2 regions of the Planococcus sp. YIM B11945 genome follow, and region 2 is predicted to be linked to the other one. Evidence: a T-box and tRNA genes for the amino acid it is inferred to sense, from the RefSeq annotation. Region 2 holds a T-box; the other holds one or more tRNA genes.

Region 1 (6,798 bases), on a different contig from region 2:
CCCCTTCAATTTCTTCGCCGTAGTTTTGGACAAAGCGGCTTGTTAATGTATGGGCAAAAGCCAAGTTCAACTGTTGATGGATAATGCTTTTCATCAGTGCCCCGTACAGCGAAAACTCACGGACGAGCGGCGTGCCTTTATGCTCTTCAAAAAGCGCAGCAAGATTAGTATGCTGAAAATGTTCATGGACGGGTTCAAGAGACCGGTGAAAATGAAACAATTCTTTCACATGATCCATTTGATGCTCCTGTGCCCCTTCGATCAGAAAAACCGGATTTTCGCTTGTGCCGACGGCTTTAACTGTAACCACATTCTTTTCAGCCATCGGCACCTTGACGCTTTTGTCCGATAAATCGACAGCGTGCAGCGGGTCCAGCGACAGCCGGTTGAGCGCCCGTTCGAAATCGTAAAAAAACGGCAGTGAAATTTGCATAGTCCTCCCCCTTTTTTCAACCGTACCGAAACAAACATTTGTTTGCAAGCTTGATCTAGACAAAATATAATGATCATTGAAAGCAGGAATTTTGATGAAATACTTTATGCTATTGATTGGCCTGTTCATGCTCTCGGGCTGTACGTTAAGCGATTCAACAGACACTGGCGGCACAATCGACCGGATTGAGGTTGATGTTGTTTCCGTTATTGATGGCGATACCATCAAAATCGACTTTGAAGGCAAAGAACAAACGGTCCGCTATTTGCTGATCGATACACCGGAAACCAATCATCCATCGCTCGGCGAGCAGCCGCTTGGAAAAGAAGCGACCGCTGAAAACAAGCGCATCATCAATTCCGGCGACGTATCGATTGAATTTGACGAGGGCGGCCGATTCGATGACTACGACCGGCTGCTCGCTTACATTTACGTCGACGGCGAAAGCGTGCAAGAAAAAATGCTAGAAGCCGGTTTGGCCCGCGTTGCCTATGTCTATCCGCCAAATACCCGGTACTTGGATGAATTCGAACAAACAGAACAACAAGCGCGCGATGCCAAAATTGGCATTTGGGAGTTCGACAATTACTCGACCGATCGTGGATTTAACGAAGATGCCTATGGAACTTCCAAACACGCTATAGAAAACAAAAACGAATGCACCATCAAAGGCAACATCAACCGAAACGGCAATAAAATCTATCACTTGCCGAGTGATGGTTCATATGAACAAACCAACCCGGAACAATGGTTTTGTACCGAACAACAAGCCCGGGATGCCGGATTTAGAAGTGTTGGCCAGTAAAAAGGAGGATTTCCATGCAAGTCATCGTGCTGCGTTTTGATTACGCGTCATCTAAGAAGATTGAAGAAATGCAAAAACAAGGGAAAGTGGCAAGTTTGAAAAATGAAACCAGCTTCCCGCCGCACCTCACCTTGCAATCGTTCAAGCAAACGAAGCCGCTTGATCTAAAAGCCGCTGTGGAACCATGGGCAGAAAACTTCAAGCAACTGCCGCTATCATTTGATTCGCTTGGATTTTTCAAGCAAAAAGGCACATTTTTCTTATCGCCTGTTTCGACACATAGCTTAACTGAACTGCATCGCTCCATCAATTTATCGACCCGAGAATTCAGCGGTCAAGACCCCCTGTATCTTCCCGATCATTGGGTACCGCATACTACGGTCATGGACAACATAGCAGCTCCTTTTTGGGGGCCGTTGTTTGGCCGCTTGTCGATGGAATTCGAACCTTTTGAAGGGACAGCGACTGCAATTGAATGCTGGTCCGTCGTAAACGGCCGTGCACAGAACGAGTGGAGCGTTTTTCTATCGGAGTAGGCATTTGACTCACGAAGAGAGCGCTACCTTGACAGGGTAGAGGTCGCTGGTTCGTCCCCTGTTTAAATTGGCAGTTGTTTCCTATGAAAATAGTATTGACTTTTTTTCCGGCGGCGATTATGATTATATTTGTCCTGGAAATTGAGATTCCTTAGCTCAGCTGGGAGAGCGCTACCTTGACAGGGTAGAGGTCGCTGGTTCGAGCCCAGTAGGAATCATTGGGTGCCAAACCCACGGCAAACTTTAGGAACAAAGTTTGCTCCACAAACCGTTGCCTTCGGGCGGCGGTTTTTTATTTTGCCTAAACCAAACACCGGAAAAAAGCTGCTCGCTTTCTTCCGGTGTTTTTTGAATAAATGGCTTATGCTGCTAATTGATATCCATGCCACTGTATTCTCTTTGTTTTTTTATTAGCGCAATCAAGGCAGCAGAGGCGGCAACTCCGATTGCTGCACTGTATACGACTCCCCATCGAAGCGGGATATTTTTCGATCCGACCGGCAAAGGCTCTTTGAATCCATAAGTGTATTCCGTCAGCTCATCTACGGTCGGCGTCGGTGTATTGCCAGGCCATATCATTTCATAAAATTCATCTGTTAAATGTTCGACTTCATCTGCGGCCGTCTTTAAATGGCCCATGACATTTTCGAATGTCGAGCTTTTGGCCAATTTGCCAAGTGCCAAAACAAAAACCGGCTCTGGAATCCGGTCGATGATTCGGAGCCCTGGAGGAGCAAGGGGAATCCCAGCATTTTGAGTTGCCTGCAATGATTCATGAAGCGCACGCTTTAACAAAACGTGAGCATCCCGGGTAACAGCAAAATGCTCTAATTCGGTATTGCATGCGTAAACGGCTGGAGCCAATGTTGGAATCAGCAAAGCAACGTGCGTTTTCAGCCAATCGTCCATATCTTTTCGAATTTCTACCCGGTACCCACGCATGGAACTGAGCACCTTCGCAACTTCCCGGGTTCTGGCTGTAACGCTTCCATCCGCTTCGCCAATCGGCAATACCATGGGCTTCGCTTCTTCGACTGGCATCATGTGCATGACATGCCCGTTCTTAAAGCCGCCGGGATGAGGAAAACCGGCCATTACCCGTTCTTTACCGAGCGCCTCAATAAATTCCTGCTGCCCCGCTGCGTTATTCATCATGAAAAGAAAGGTAGGAATTTTTTTATTGGCCGCTAAAACGGGCAAAATATCAGAAACCCGATTTTTACGCATCGGTATAATGACCAAATCATAGATATCCTCTTCATTAAGCCGCTCCACAACCGGAAGGCGGGTCACCGTTTGTTTCCTTGTTTCCGTATTTTCGGTAATCACACCATAAGTCTTTAGCTCTTGCTGCCGCTCTCCGTGATCAAGCAGGAATACCGAATGCCCTGCTTCCGAAAGACGTTCGGCGAACAAACTGCCGAAAGGTCCAACGCCATAGATCAAAATTTTCTTTTTCATGACTCTTGCTCCTTTGCAATGATGCTAGAAGAGTGTTTGGCTAATTAGATAAACATTTCGCTGCTTCATGCAAATTCACTAGTAATTCATCAGTTGGTTATCCTCTCTTTCCCTCATAAAGAACTCTCAGAAAAATTTTACAGAACTATTTAATCGCCTTCCTTCTTTGCAATGGCATGGCCAGAGATTCAAGCGAAAAAGCTATGTAAAACATGATATGTATAAAATGCAAGATCTCTTAAATAATAATATTTTTTTGATAATTATATCATTTTTATACGCATTATATAAAATCAAACAGGGAATTTAATAATATTTGGTGCCAGTCCACTTAAAAAACCCGAAAGAAAGCTTCTGCTTTCTTTCGGGTTTTCTAATTATGCTTCTGAAGTATGCGGCACTTTCTTTTCGCGCGACATCCATTGAAGAACAAAAAGAATGAGAAATACGACTGCTCCGATATACGAATAAATGCCTTCCGGATATATCAAAGCTATGCCGGCAGCAAAAGTGATGACTCGTTCTATCCAATTAAGTTTTCGATACCAATAGCCAATTAATCCAGCACCTACCCCTATCATTCCAGTAAACGCGGTGCCGATGACCCAGATCAATTCCGGCCAAGAGGTATCCATCATCAACAGCGCTGGCGACAAGACGAACATATACGGGATGATAAATGCCGCAGCTGCTAGTTTTGCTGCAATAACGCCTGTCCGTATCGGTTCTCCGCCTGATATGCCGGATGCCGCGAATGCCGCGAGAGCGACTGGCGGAGTTATGTCGGCGATGATTCCAAAATAAAACACGAACAAATGGGCAGATATGGCAACCACAACAGGGACAGCCGCACCGAAGGGCTGGTCAATCATCAACAAGGCAATAATCGCCGGAGCCGCAATAGTGGATGTAATAACATAGTTGGCCGTTGTCGGCGATCCCATGCCGAGCACCAGTGAAGCAAGCATGGTGAAGAAAAGCGTCAACAGGATGCTGCCCCCTGATGCCGAAATCAATCCATTAGCCAAACTAAGGCCCAGACCAGTTTTGACAACTACCCCAACAATGATCCCTGCTGCTGCAGTCGCAGCACCAACTGCCAGCGCTGTTCTTGCCCCGTCTACGAGCGCATGGACCATATCCATGAAGCTAAGCCGTGTTTCTTTGTCGATGGCACTGACAAGCACAGTAGAGAGAATCCCATAAAGGGCAGCATGCATCGTCGGAACGCCGACCATCAAAAATACGACAATGACGACGATCGGAATCAGCAAATGGATTTTCCTCAATACTTCTTTCCGATCTGGCATTTCTTCTTTCGACAGCCCTTTCATTCCCACCCGTTTCGCTTCAAAATGCGTCATGATCCAGACGCCGGCAAAATACAAAATAGCGGGAATCGCAGCGGCTTTCGCAATATCCCAATAGCTGATGCCGCCGATAAATTCCACCATCAAGAAGGCTGCGGCCCCCATAATTGGCGGCATGATCTGCCCGCCAGTTGAAGCGGTAGCTTCCACGGCGCCGGCGAATTCTTTGTTATAGCCCAATTTCTTCATCATAGGAATGGTGTAGGCGCCTGAAGTCACCACGTTCGCCACAGAACTGCCGGAAATGGTGCCTTGCAAAGCACTGGAAAAAATCGCAACTTTTGCTGGACCGCCAATCAAATGGCCCGCAAGCAACACGGACAAGTCGTTAAAATACTCGCCGACTCCGGTCTTTACAAGAAACGCCCCAAACAGCAAATAAACAAAGATGAACGTAGCGGCAACCGCAAGCGGCGTTCCAAGAATTCCATCTGTTGTAAAAAACATCAGTTGAACCACTGAATCCAAGTCCTGGCCGCGGTGTTTTAAAAACCCCGGGAAATACGGACCGAAAAAGGCGTAAGCTAAAAAAGCCGACGAAATGATGGTGATCGGCAATCCGACAGCCCGCCGAGTGGCTTCAAGTGTCAACAGCACTGCCAAAATACCGACAAAAAAGTCCATGTCGGTGACCCGGCCGAGCCGGAACACTAAATCGTTGTACATAACTGGCCAGTATGCGCCGACGACGATCGACAAGCCAGCTAAAATATAATCATAAAAAGGCACTTTCCCCCGATCGCCTTTTCGCTTGAAAGCTGGAAACAGCAGAAAAATCAACGAAAGCGCAAATCCTAAATGGATGGACCGCTGAATATATGCTGTAAATTGCCCGTTGATTGCGGTATACAATTGGAATAGTGAAAATGCCAGCAAGCCAAAAAACACGATGTGTTTTACGATTCCGCCTAAATCCCGCGTATTGAATTCCGGGTCATACTTTTGCAGCAGCTCTTTTTGCTGTTCTTCCGAAATATAGGAAAACTCCTCTTCAGGCGGCAATTTTAACTCTTCTTTTTTTTCAGGCGGCACTTTCTTGCTCACTCAGACTCTCTCCTTTCAGCTGCTGAAAAATGGACAAACGCTGAACTTTTACTGTGTACGATGTTCCGCGTTCAAGCGTTTTCTTTAAATCGAATTTTTCGTGGTTGGTCAGCAATGAAAGTTCCGATTCTACATCACCAATAAACAAACGAAACTCCGGCATCTTCCTCTGCATATTCTTAATGAAATACTTTCCGTCCTTTTCGACAAACCGCTCGCCTTTTTCTGCATTTGAAGGCATGCCGATATTAAAGTCCTCGTACTCCAATTCAGTGGCCATCAGCGTATTGTCTTGGAGAACTTGATAGCTTTCGATTACATCGGACAAATGAATAGTGTGGGTGTATTTGATTTGGAAAGACAGATCAGTTAGCGGCAAATAAGCGGCCACTTGGTTGTTTTCATTGTTAATAAACACGTAATTTTCTTTTAGCGGCATGAACATCAACAGAAAAAAACTTGCTAATAGCCCCAAAAAGAAGTAAAAAGTCCGCTTTTTCATTAAACTTGCCATAGTGGGTTCTCCTTCGCCAGCAAACAGAAAGAACGACGATAAAGCTCTAACTTTATCGTCTCCTTATTTTTTATGGATTGACTTCGTCAAAATATTTTTGAGCTCCTGGATGGACTGGAATTCCGATTCCTTCCAATGCCGTTTCAGCTTTGATAAGCTGTGCTTTTGCATGCTGAATTTTGTCGGTGTTTTCAAAAATCGCTTTTGTTACATCGTAGACGACATCTTCCGGCAAATCATTTTGCGCCACCAGCATCGCAAGCACCGAAACTGTCGGCACATCTTCCGCTATTCCGTACGTATCCGCTGGAATGGTTTCATGCGCGTAATACGGGTATTTTTCAATGAGCGCATCCGCTTTGTCTTTTTCAACCGGTACAATGACCACTTCAGCAGAAGCACTTAAACTTTCCACTGCTCCCGTTGGCGTGCCCGCAGTGATGAAAGCCGCATCGATCTGCCCCGCTTGCAAACTTTCCTGAGATTCGGCAAAATCCAGGTTTTGGGCTTTCACGTCTTCCATTGTCATGTCATGGATTTCCAGCAGCTGCTCCGCATTGATATAGGTCCCGGAGCCTGGCGCACCAACTGAGACGCTTTTGCCAGCAAGATCCTCATACGAAGTAATGCCAGAT
Region 2 (6,798 bases):
ATGCCGGGCGTATTCCATTTTTCATTGGACCGCTTAGGCGAAGAATTGGATGAAGTGGTATCGCTCGGCATTCCGTCGATCATTTTCTTCGGCGTTCCGAATGAAAAAGACGCAGTCGGCTCGCAAGCTTACCACGACCACGGCATTACACAAGAAGCGATCCGTTTTGCAAAAGACCGCCATCCGGATTTAGTGGTAATTGCAGATACGTGCCTTTGCCAATACACCGACCACGGCCATTGCGGCGTTATCGAAAACGGCGTGATCTTGAACGACGAATCGTTGGATTTGTTGGCCCGTACGGCGGTTTCCCAAGCGAAAGCGGGAGCGGACATCATCGCACCATCAAACATGATGGACGGTTTTGTTGCAGCAATCCGTTTCGGACTGGACCAAGCAGGATTTGAAAACGTGCCGATCATGTCGTATGGCGTGAAATACGCATCGGCTTATTACGGACCGTTCCGTGAAGCGGCTCATTCGACTCCGCAGTTCGGCGACCGGAAAACCTACCAAATGGACCCGGCAAACCGCTTGGAAGCGCTGCGCGAAGCAGCATCGGACGTTGAAGAAGGCGCAGACTTCATGATCGTCAAACCAGCTCTTTCTTATTTGGACATCATCCGTGAAGTGCGCGACAACTTTGACTTGCCAATCGTCGCTTACAACGTATCCGGCGAATACGCAATGGTCAAAGCCGCAGCAATCAACGGCTGGGTAGACGAGAAGAAAATGGTTCTTGAAACATTATTAAGCATGAAACGTGCAGGCGCCGATATCTTGATGACGTACCATGCGAAAGATGCAGCGCGCTGGTTGGAGGAGAAATAATGGGCTACGAAAAATCGATTGCAGCATTCACTGAAGCGAAAAAATTAATGCCCGGCGGCGTCAACTCGCCCGTCCGCGCTTTTAAATCGGTCAATATGGATCCAATTTTCATGGCTTCCGGAAGCGGCGCTACCATCACAGACATCGATGGCAACACGTATATCGATTATGTTTTGTCTTGGGGGCCGCTGATTTTGGGCCACTCGCATCCAGAAGTGGTCAAAGCCATTCAGGAAGTGGCGGTATCTGGAACAAGTTTCGGCGCTCCGACTTTGCTTGAGACGGAACTTGCGAAACTGGTTCAAGAACGCGTGCCATCGATCGAAATGGTCCGCATGGTATCATCAGGCACCGAAGCGACAATGAGTGCGCTTCGCGTGGCACGCGGCTATACCGGCCGCAACAAAATTTTGAAATTCGAAGGCTGCTACCACGGACACGCGGACAGCTTGTTGATCAAAGCGGGTTCAGGCGTTGCAACGCTTGGTTTGCCGGATTCTCCGGGAGTACCGGAATCAGTTGCGAAAAACACGATCACCGTTCCGTACAACGACCTTGAAAGCGTACGGTTAGTCTTTCAGGAATTCGGAGACGACATTGCAGCTGTCATCGTTGAACCGGTTGCCGGCAACATGGGGGTTGTTCCGCCTCAGCCAGGCTTCTTGCAAGAACTGCGCAACTTGACGACTGAAAACGGCACGATTTTGATTTTTGATGAAGTTATGACCGGATTCCGCGTCGGCTACAACTGCGCACAAGGCTATTTCGGCGTAACGCCGGACATGACGTGTCTCGGCAAAGTGATTGGCGGGGGACTGCCAGTTGGCGCATTCGGCGGAAAGCGCGAAATCATGCAGCAAGTCGCACCAAGCGGCTCGATCTACCAAGCGGGTACGCTTTCGGGTAATCCACTTGCCATGACGGCTGGATTTGAAACTTTATCACGACTAGATGAAAGTTCGTACGAAACGTTTGTTGAACGCGGCGACCAGCTGGAAGCTGGATTCCGTGCAGCAGCAGAAAAATACAACATTCCGCACACGGTCAACCGTGCAGGTTCGATGATCGGCTTTTTCTTCACGAACGAACCGGTCATTAATTTTGAAACTGCGAAAACGTCCGATACGGAATTGTTCGCGGATTACTACCGCTTGATGGCGGAAGAAGGCATTTTCTTGCCGCCGTCCCAGTTCGAGGGCATGTTCTTGTCAACAGCCCATACCGAAGAACACATCGCAAAAACCGTGGAAGCATTCCACACCGTGTTTGCTAAATTGGCACGTTAATAAAACCTCTAAAGCTGTCACTCCTAAAGATTTTAGGAGTGACAGCTTTTTTTGTTGCTGCACCTGACGAAATTGCTGATATCATCAGGCGATTCATGTAAAATAATGATAGGTATTTATTTCGTAAAACGAAAGTTGGAATTCACTTGATGCTATTTTTAAAAACCGCAGCGATTGCGTTTGCATCGGGCTGGCTTTTTTCAGAATTCGGCATGTTTTTGCCGTGGCTGCTCGGGCCGATGTTCGTTCTGCTCTTGTTAAATCAATTCACCAAAATCACGTTATACTGGCCGAAAATTTTGCGGACGACCGGGTTGATTTTGCTTGGCGTCCAAATCGGGTCGTCGTTTACGAAAGAAGCGGTCGCACTGATGTGGTTTGATTTGCCGTATATGATTTTCATGACGGCGGCGATTGTCGGGCTTTCGCTGCTTCTCGGCTTGTTGTTCCAGCGAATGGCGAATGAAAGCTTGGCGACCAGTCTTCTGGGTTCGATTCCTGGCGGCTTGTCGCAAATGGTCGTCATTGCGGAAGACGTTAAATCGGCCAATGTCACGGTCGTGACCATGATGCAGACGATCCGCATTTTTATGGTGGTTTCCATCGTGCCGTTTCTTGCTGTTTTTCTTGTCGGCAGAGACGCAAGTGAAATCGCGAAACACGCCTTCACCTTCAGTTGGCTGCCATTTATCGGTGCCATCGCCCTTGGCATATTTGTGTTTTGGCTCATGAAAAAAGTTAGATTCCCCGCAGCTGAAGTGCTGGCGCCGATTTTGACGATGGCGGCTGTCCAGACGGTAACCGGCAGCCAATTGCTCCATATGCCGTTTTGGCTGATTGCACTCGCTCAAATATTCATAGGCGCCAATCTTGGGCTTCAGATGGAGCAAGTGCGGGATAAAATGAATCTGCGCATCGGCATCGCGATTCTTGTCAACAACGTTTTATTGATTGGCTTTTCCGTGTTAATTGCGTATTTGCTCGCGGTCTTGCTGCCGGAATACATCTTTTTGGATTTCTTCTTGAGTGCAGCTCCGGGCGGCATGGCGGAAATGGCCATTACCGCATTGGCATCTGGGGGAGACGTGGCACTGATTACGGGGTTCCATTTGTTCCGGCTGTTCTTCATTCTCTTGGTTGCTTCGCCGATTGTCGCAATCATTGTAAAAAAACTTGACGCAAAAACCGGAAATTGAGTACAATGGATGTAATTCTATACAGATGCGTTGAAGAGGATAGTAGAATGTGCGTACATTGTAGAGAGAAAGCCGCTTGGTGAAAGGCTTTCATGGACAAGCATTTGAATGTCACCTCTGAGCAGTTCCCGTGAAATGCCAGTAGCGGAAGCCGGATGCGAAATCCGTTATCGAACTTGAGAGCCAGACGCTTGTTAAGGTCTGTGTATAAAGGTGGTACCGCGAACAACTCCTTCGTCCTTTAAAGACGACAGGAGTTTTTTTATTTGGTTTTATTAGTCCAATTTACCTAATGAACCCGAGGTCCACGAAGAAAAAAGGAGGAATTTCAATGACTGAACAAATGTCGACCAAGTACGATCCGCAAGCAATTGAAAAAGGCCGCTATGAGTGGTGGTTAGATGGCAAGTTTTTTGAAGCGAAGCCGGAAAGCGGAAAAAAGCCGTATACCATTGTGATTCCGCCGCCGAACGTTACCGGCAAGCTACACTTAGGGCATGCTTGGGATACGACACTGCAAGACATCCTCACGCGCATGAAGCGCATGCAAGGCTATGACGCATTGTGGCTGCCGGGCATGGACCATGCCGGCATTGCCACGCAAGCGAAAGTAGAAGGCAAGCTGCGCGAAGAAGGCAAGTCGCGCTATGATTTAGGGCGCGAAGCGTTCCTTGAGGAATCATGGAAATGGAAAGAAGAATACGCTGAATTTATTCGCAAGCAATGGTCGAAATTGGGCCTTGGCCTCGATTACTCCCGCGAGCGTTTTACGCTGGATAAAGGCTTATCGGATGCGGTGCAGGAAGTATTCGTCCGGCTTTACGAGAAAAAACTTATCTACCGCGGCAAATACATCATCAACTGGGATCCGGCAACGAAAACCGCGATTTCCGATATTGAAGTAATTTACAAAGACGTGCAAGGCGGCTTTTACCATATGCGCTACCCGCTGACGGATGGCTCAGGGCACATCGAAGTTGCAACGACTCGCCCAGAAACGATGCTTGGCGATACAGCTGTTGCGGTTCACCCGAAAGACGAGCGCTATCAGCACCTGATCGGCAAGACGGTGACCTTGCCGATCGTTGGCCGCGAAATCGAAATCGTTGCGGATGATTACGTGGACATGGAATTCGGAAGCGGTGCGGTGAAAATTACGCCGGCACATGACCCGAATGACTTTGAAATCGGCAATCGCCACAACTTGGAGCGCGTATTGGTTATGCACGAAGACGGCACGATGAACGAAAATGCCGGCAAATACGAAGGGCTAGACCGCTTCGAATGCCGCAAAGCGATCGTTAAAGACTTGCAGGACATAGGTGTTTTATTCAAAATTGAAGAGCATCTGCATTCGGTTGGGCACTCGGAACGCAGCGGGGCCGTAGTTGAACCGTATTTGTCAACGCAATGGTTCGTCGACATGCAGCCGTTAGCCGCTGAATCGGTAAAATTGCAAAAAGGCGAAGACGGCGTCAACTTTGTGCCGGAACGCTTCGAAAAAACCTATCTGCACTGGATGGAAAACATTCGCGACTGGTGCATTTCGCGCCAATTGTGGTGGGGACATCAGATTCCGGCTTGGTATCACAACGAAACAGGTGAAATTTACGTAGGCCGCACTGCACCGGAAGACGCTGAAAACTGGACTCAGGACGAAGACGTTCTCGATACGTGGTTTTCGTCGGCTCTATGGCCGTTCTCAACGCTTGGCTGGCCAGATGCGGACAACGAAGAGCTGAAACGCTATTACCCGACAGACGCGCTTGTAACGGGTTATGACATCATCAACTTCTGGGTATCGCGCATGATTTTCCAAGCGCTTGAATTTACCGGTGAAAAACCGTTCGACGACGTGTTGATCCACGGCCTGGTTCGCGACGCGGAAGGGCGCAAGATGTCGAAATCGCTCGGCAACGGCGTTGACCCGATGGATGTCATCGAGCAGTACGGAGCGGATTCGCTGCGCTATTTCCTGGCCACTGCATCATCTCCAGGGCAGGACCTGCGCTTCTCAATGGAGAAAGTCGAAAGCGTTTGGAACTTTGCCAATAAAATCTGGAATGCCTCACGCTTTGCGTTGATGAACATGGAAGGCATGACATACGACCAAATCGACCTTTCCGGCAAACGCTCGGTAGCCGATTCATGGATTTTGACCCGCCTCAATGAAACAATCGAGCAAGTGACCAACTTAGCTGAGCGTTACGAGTTCGGCGAAGTTGGACGTCTTTTATACAACTTCATCTGGGACGATTTCTGTGACTGGTATATCGAGATGGCGAAATTGCCATTATACGGCGAAGACGAAGAAGCGAAGAAAATGACGCGCTCTGTTCTAGCGTACGTACTAGATAACACAATGCGCTTGTTGCACCCATTCATGCCGTTCATTACAGAAGAAATTTGGCAGAACTTGCCGCATGAAGGCGAATCGATCACCATTGCCGCTTGGCCGACAGTGGACGAGTCGTTGTCGAATGAAGCAGAATCGACAAGCATGAAGCTGTTGGTCGACATTATCCGTTCGGTTCGCACGATCCGCGCAGAAGTGCAGTCGCCAATGAGCAAAAAAGTGCCGTTGACGATTTCGGCGAAAGACGCCAACACGCACGCGATTTTGGAAGCAAACGCTGCGTACATCGAACGTTTTTGCAACCCGGAAACGCTGACGATTGGCCAAAACATCGAAGCGCCGGAAAAATCAATGTCCGCAGTTGTGTCAGGCGCTGAATTGTTCATGCCGCTTGAAGGCTTGATCGACATCGATGCGGAACTTGCACGTTTGAATAAAGAACTCGAAAAATGGGCAAAAGAAGTCAAACTTGTTCAAGGCAAATTGTCGAACGAACGCTTTGTGTCCAAAGCGCCGGAAGCGGTTGTCGCCGAAGAACGCAAAAAAGAAGCCGACTACTTGGAGAAGCATTCCACAGTAGAGAAGCGCATCGAAGAATTAAAAGCATTATAAGAATAAACCCTGCTATCCTTTATTGGAGAGCGGGGTTTATTGGTGCCTGGAAATATTTGCTTCATGAATTTTTAGAGTCCTTACCTGCACTAAGTGGATCTCTACACGCACTAGCGACGGTTCTACCGAACAAAACAAAAAAGCAGCTTGCTCCTGGCAAGCTGCATTCCTCATTATTCAGCGATTTTCACAATCGGCTTGATGGCCGTGCCTTTTTTCGAATCCTCAAACGCCTCGTTGATTTGTTCAAAATCATATACTTTGATCAATTTATCAAAAGGGAACATGCCGCGTTTGAAATAATTCACCAGCTGCGGGATGAACACTTGCGGAATCGAATCGCCTTCGATGACGCCCATGATCGTTTTCCCTTCCGCCATGATGTCGTTGTGGACATCAAATGTAATTTCGGGCGTCACGCCAACAATCGCACAGCTTCCGAGCGGACGAAGAGAATGGATGGCTTGTTTGACAACCGGCGGAACACCCGTTGTCTCCACAGCAAAATGCGTGCCGC

The links. The T-box of region 2 lies ahead of ACRRQV_RS01045 (valine--tRNA ligase). A T-box ahead of a tRNA ligase gene usually reads a tRNA of that ligase, here a tRNA-Val.
Region 1: it has a tRNA-Val gene. The T-box ahead of ACRRQV_RS01045 (valine--tRNA ligase) is inferred to sense a tRNA for this amino acid. The anticodon was not compared.

What each region holds. Positions count from the first base shown of each region.
Region 1 covers NZ_JBOZWR010000003.1:251,707-258,504, forward strand. The annotation lists gene ACRRQV_RS05885 (DNA-3-methyladenine glycosylase family protein) at 1-433, opposite strand, end outside; gene ACRRQV_RS05890 (thermonuclease family protein) at 528-1,238, shown strand; gene ACRRQV_RS05895 (2'-5' RNA ligase family protein) at 1,253-1,774, shown strand; tRNA gene ACRRQV_RS05900 (tRNA-Val) at 1,920-1,992, shown strand; gene ACRRQV_RS05905 (ketopantoate reductase family protein) at 2,144-3,235, opposite strand; gene ACRRQV_RS05910 (TRAP transporter permease) at 3,613-5,649, opposite strand; gene ACRRQV_RS05915 (DUF1850 domain-containing protein) at 5,627-6,163, opposite strand; gene ACRRQV_RS05920 (TAXI family TRAP transporter solute-binding subunit) at 6,234-6,798, opposite strand, start outside.
Region 2 covers NZ_JBOZWR010000001.1:191,898-198,695, forward strand. The annotation lists gene hemB (porphobilinogen synthase) at 1-831, shown strand, start outside; gene hemL (glutamate-1-semialdehyde 2,1-aminomutase) at 831-2,117, shown strand; gene ACRRQV_RS01040 (AbrB family transcriptional regulator) at 2,267-3,313, shown strand; T-box leader at 3,335-3,558, shown strand; gene ACRRQV_RS01045 (valine--tRNA ligase) at 3,645-6,281, shown strand; gene ACRRQV_RS01050 (NAD(P)-dependent alcohol dehydrogenase) at 6,455-6,798, opposite strand, start outside.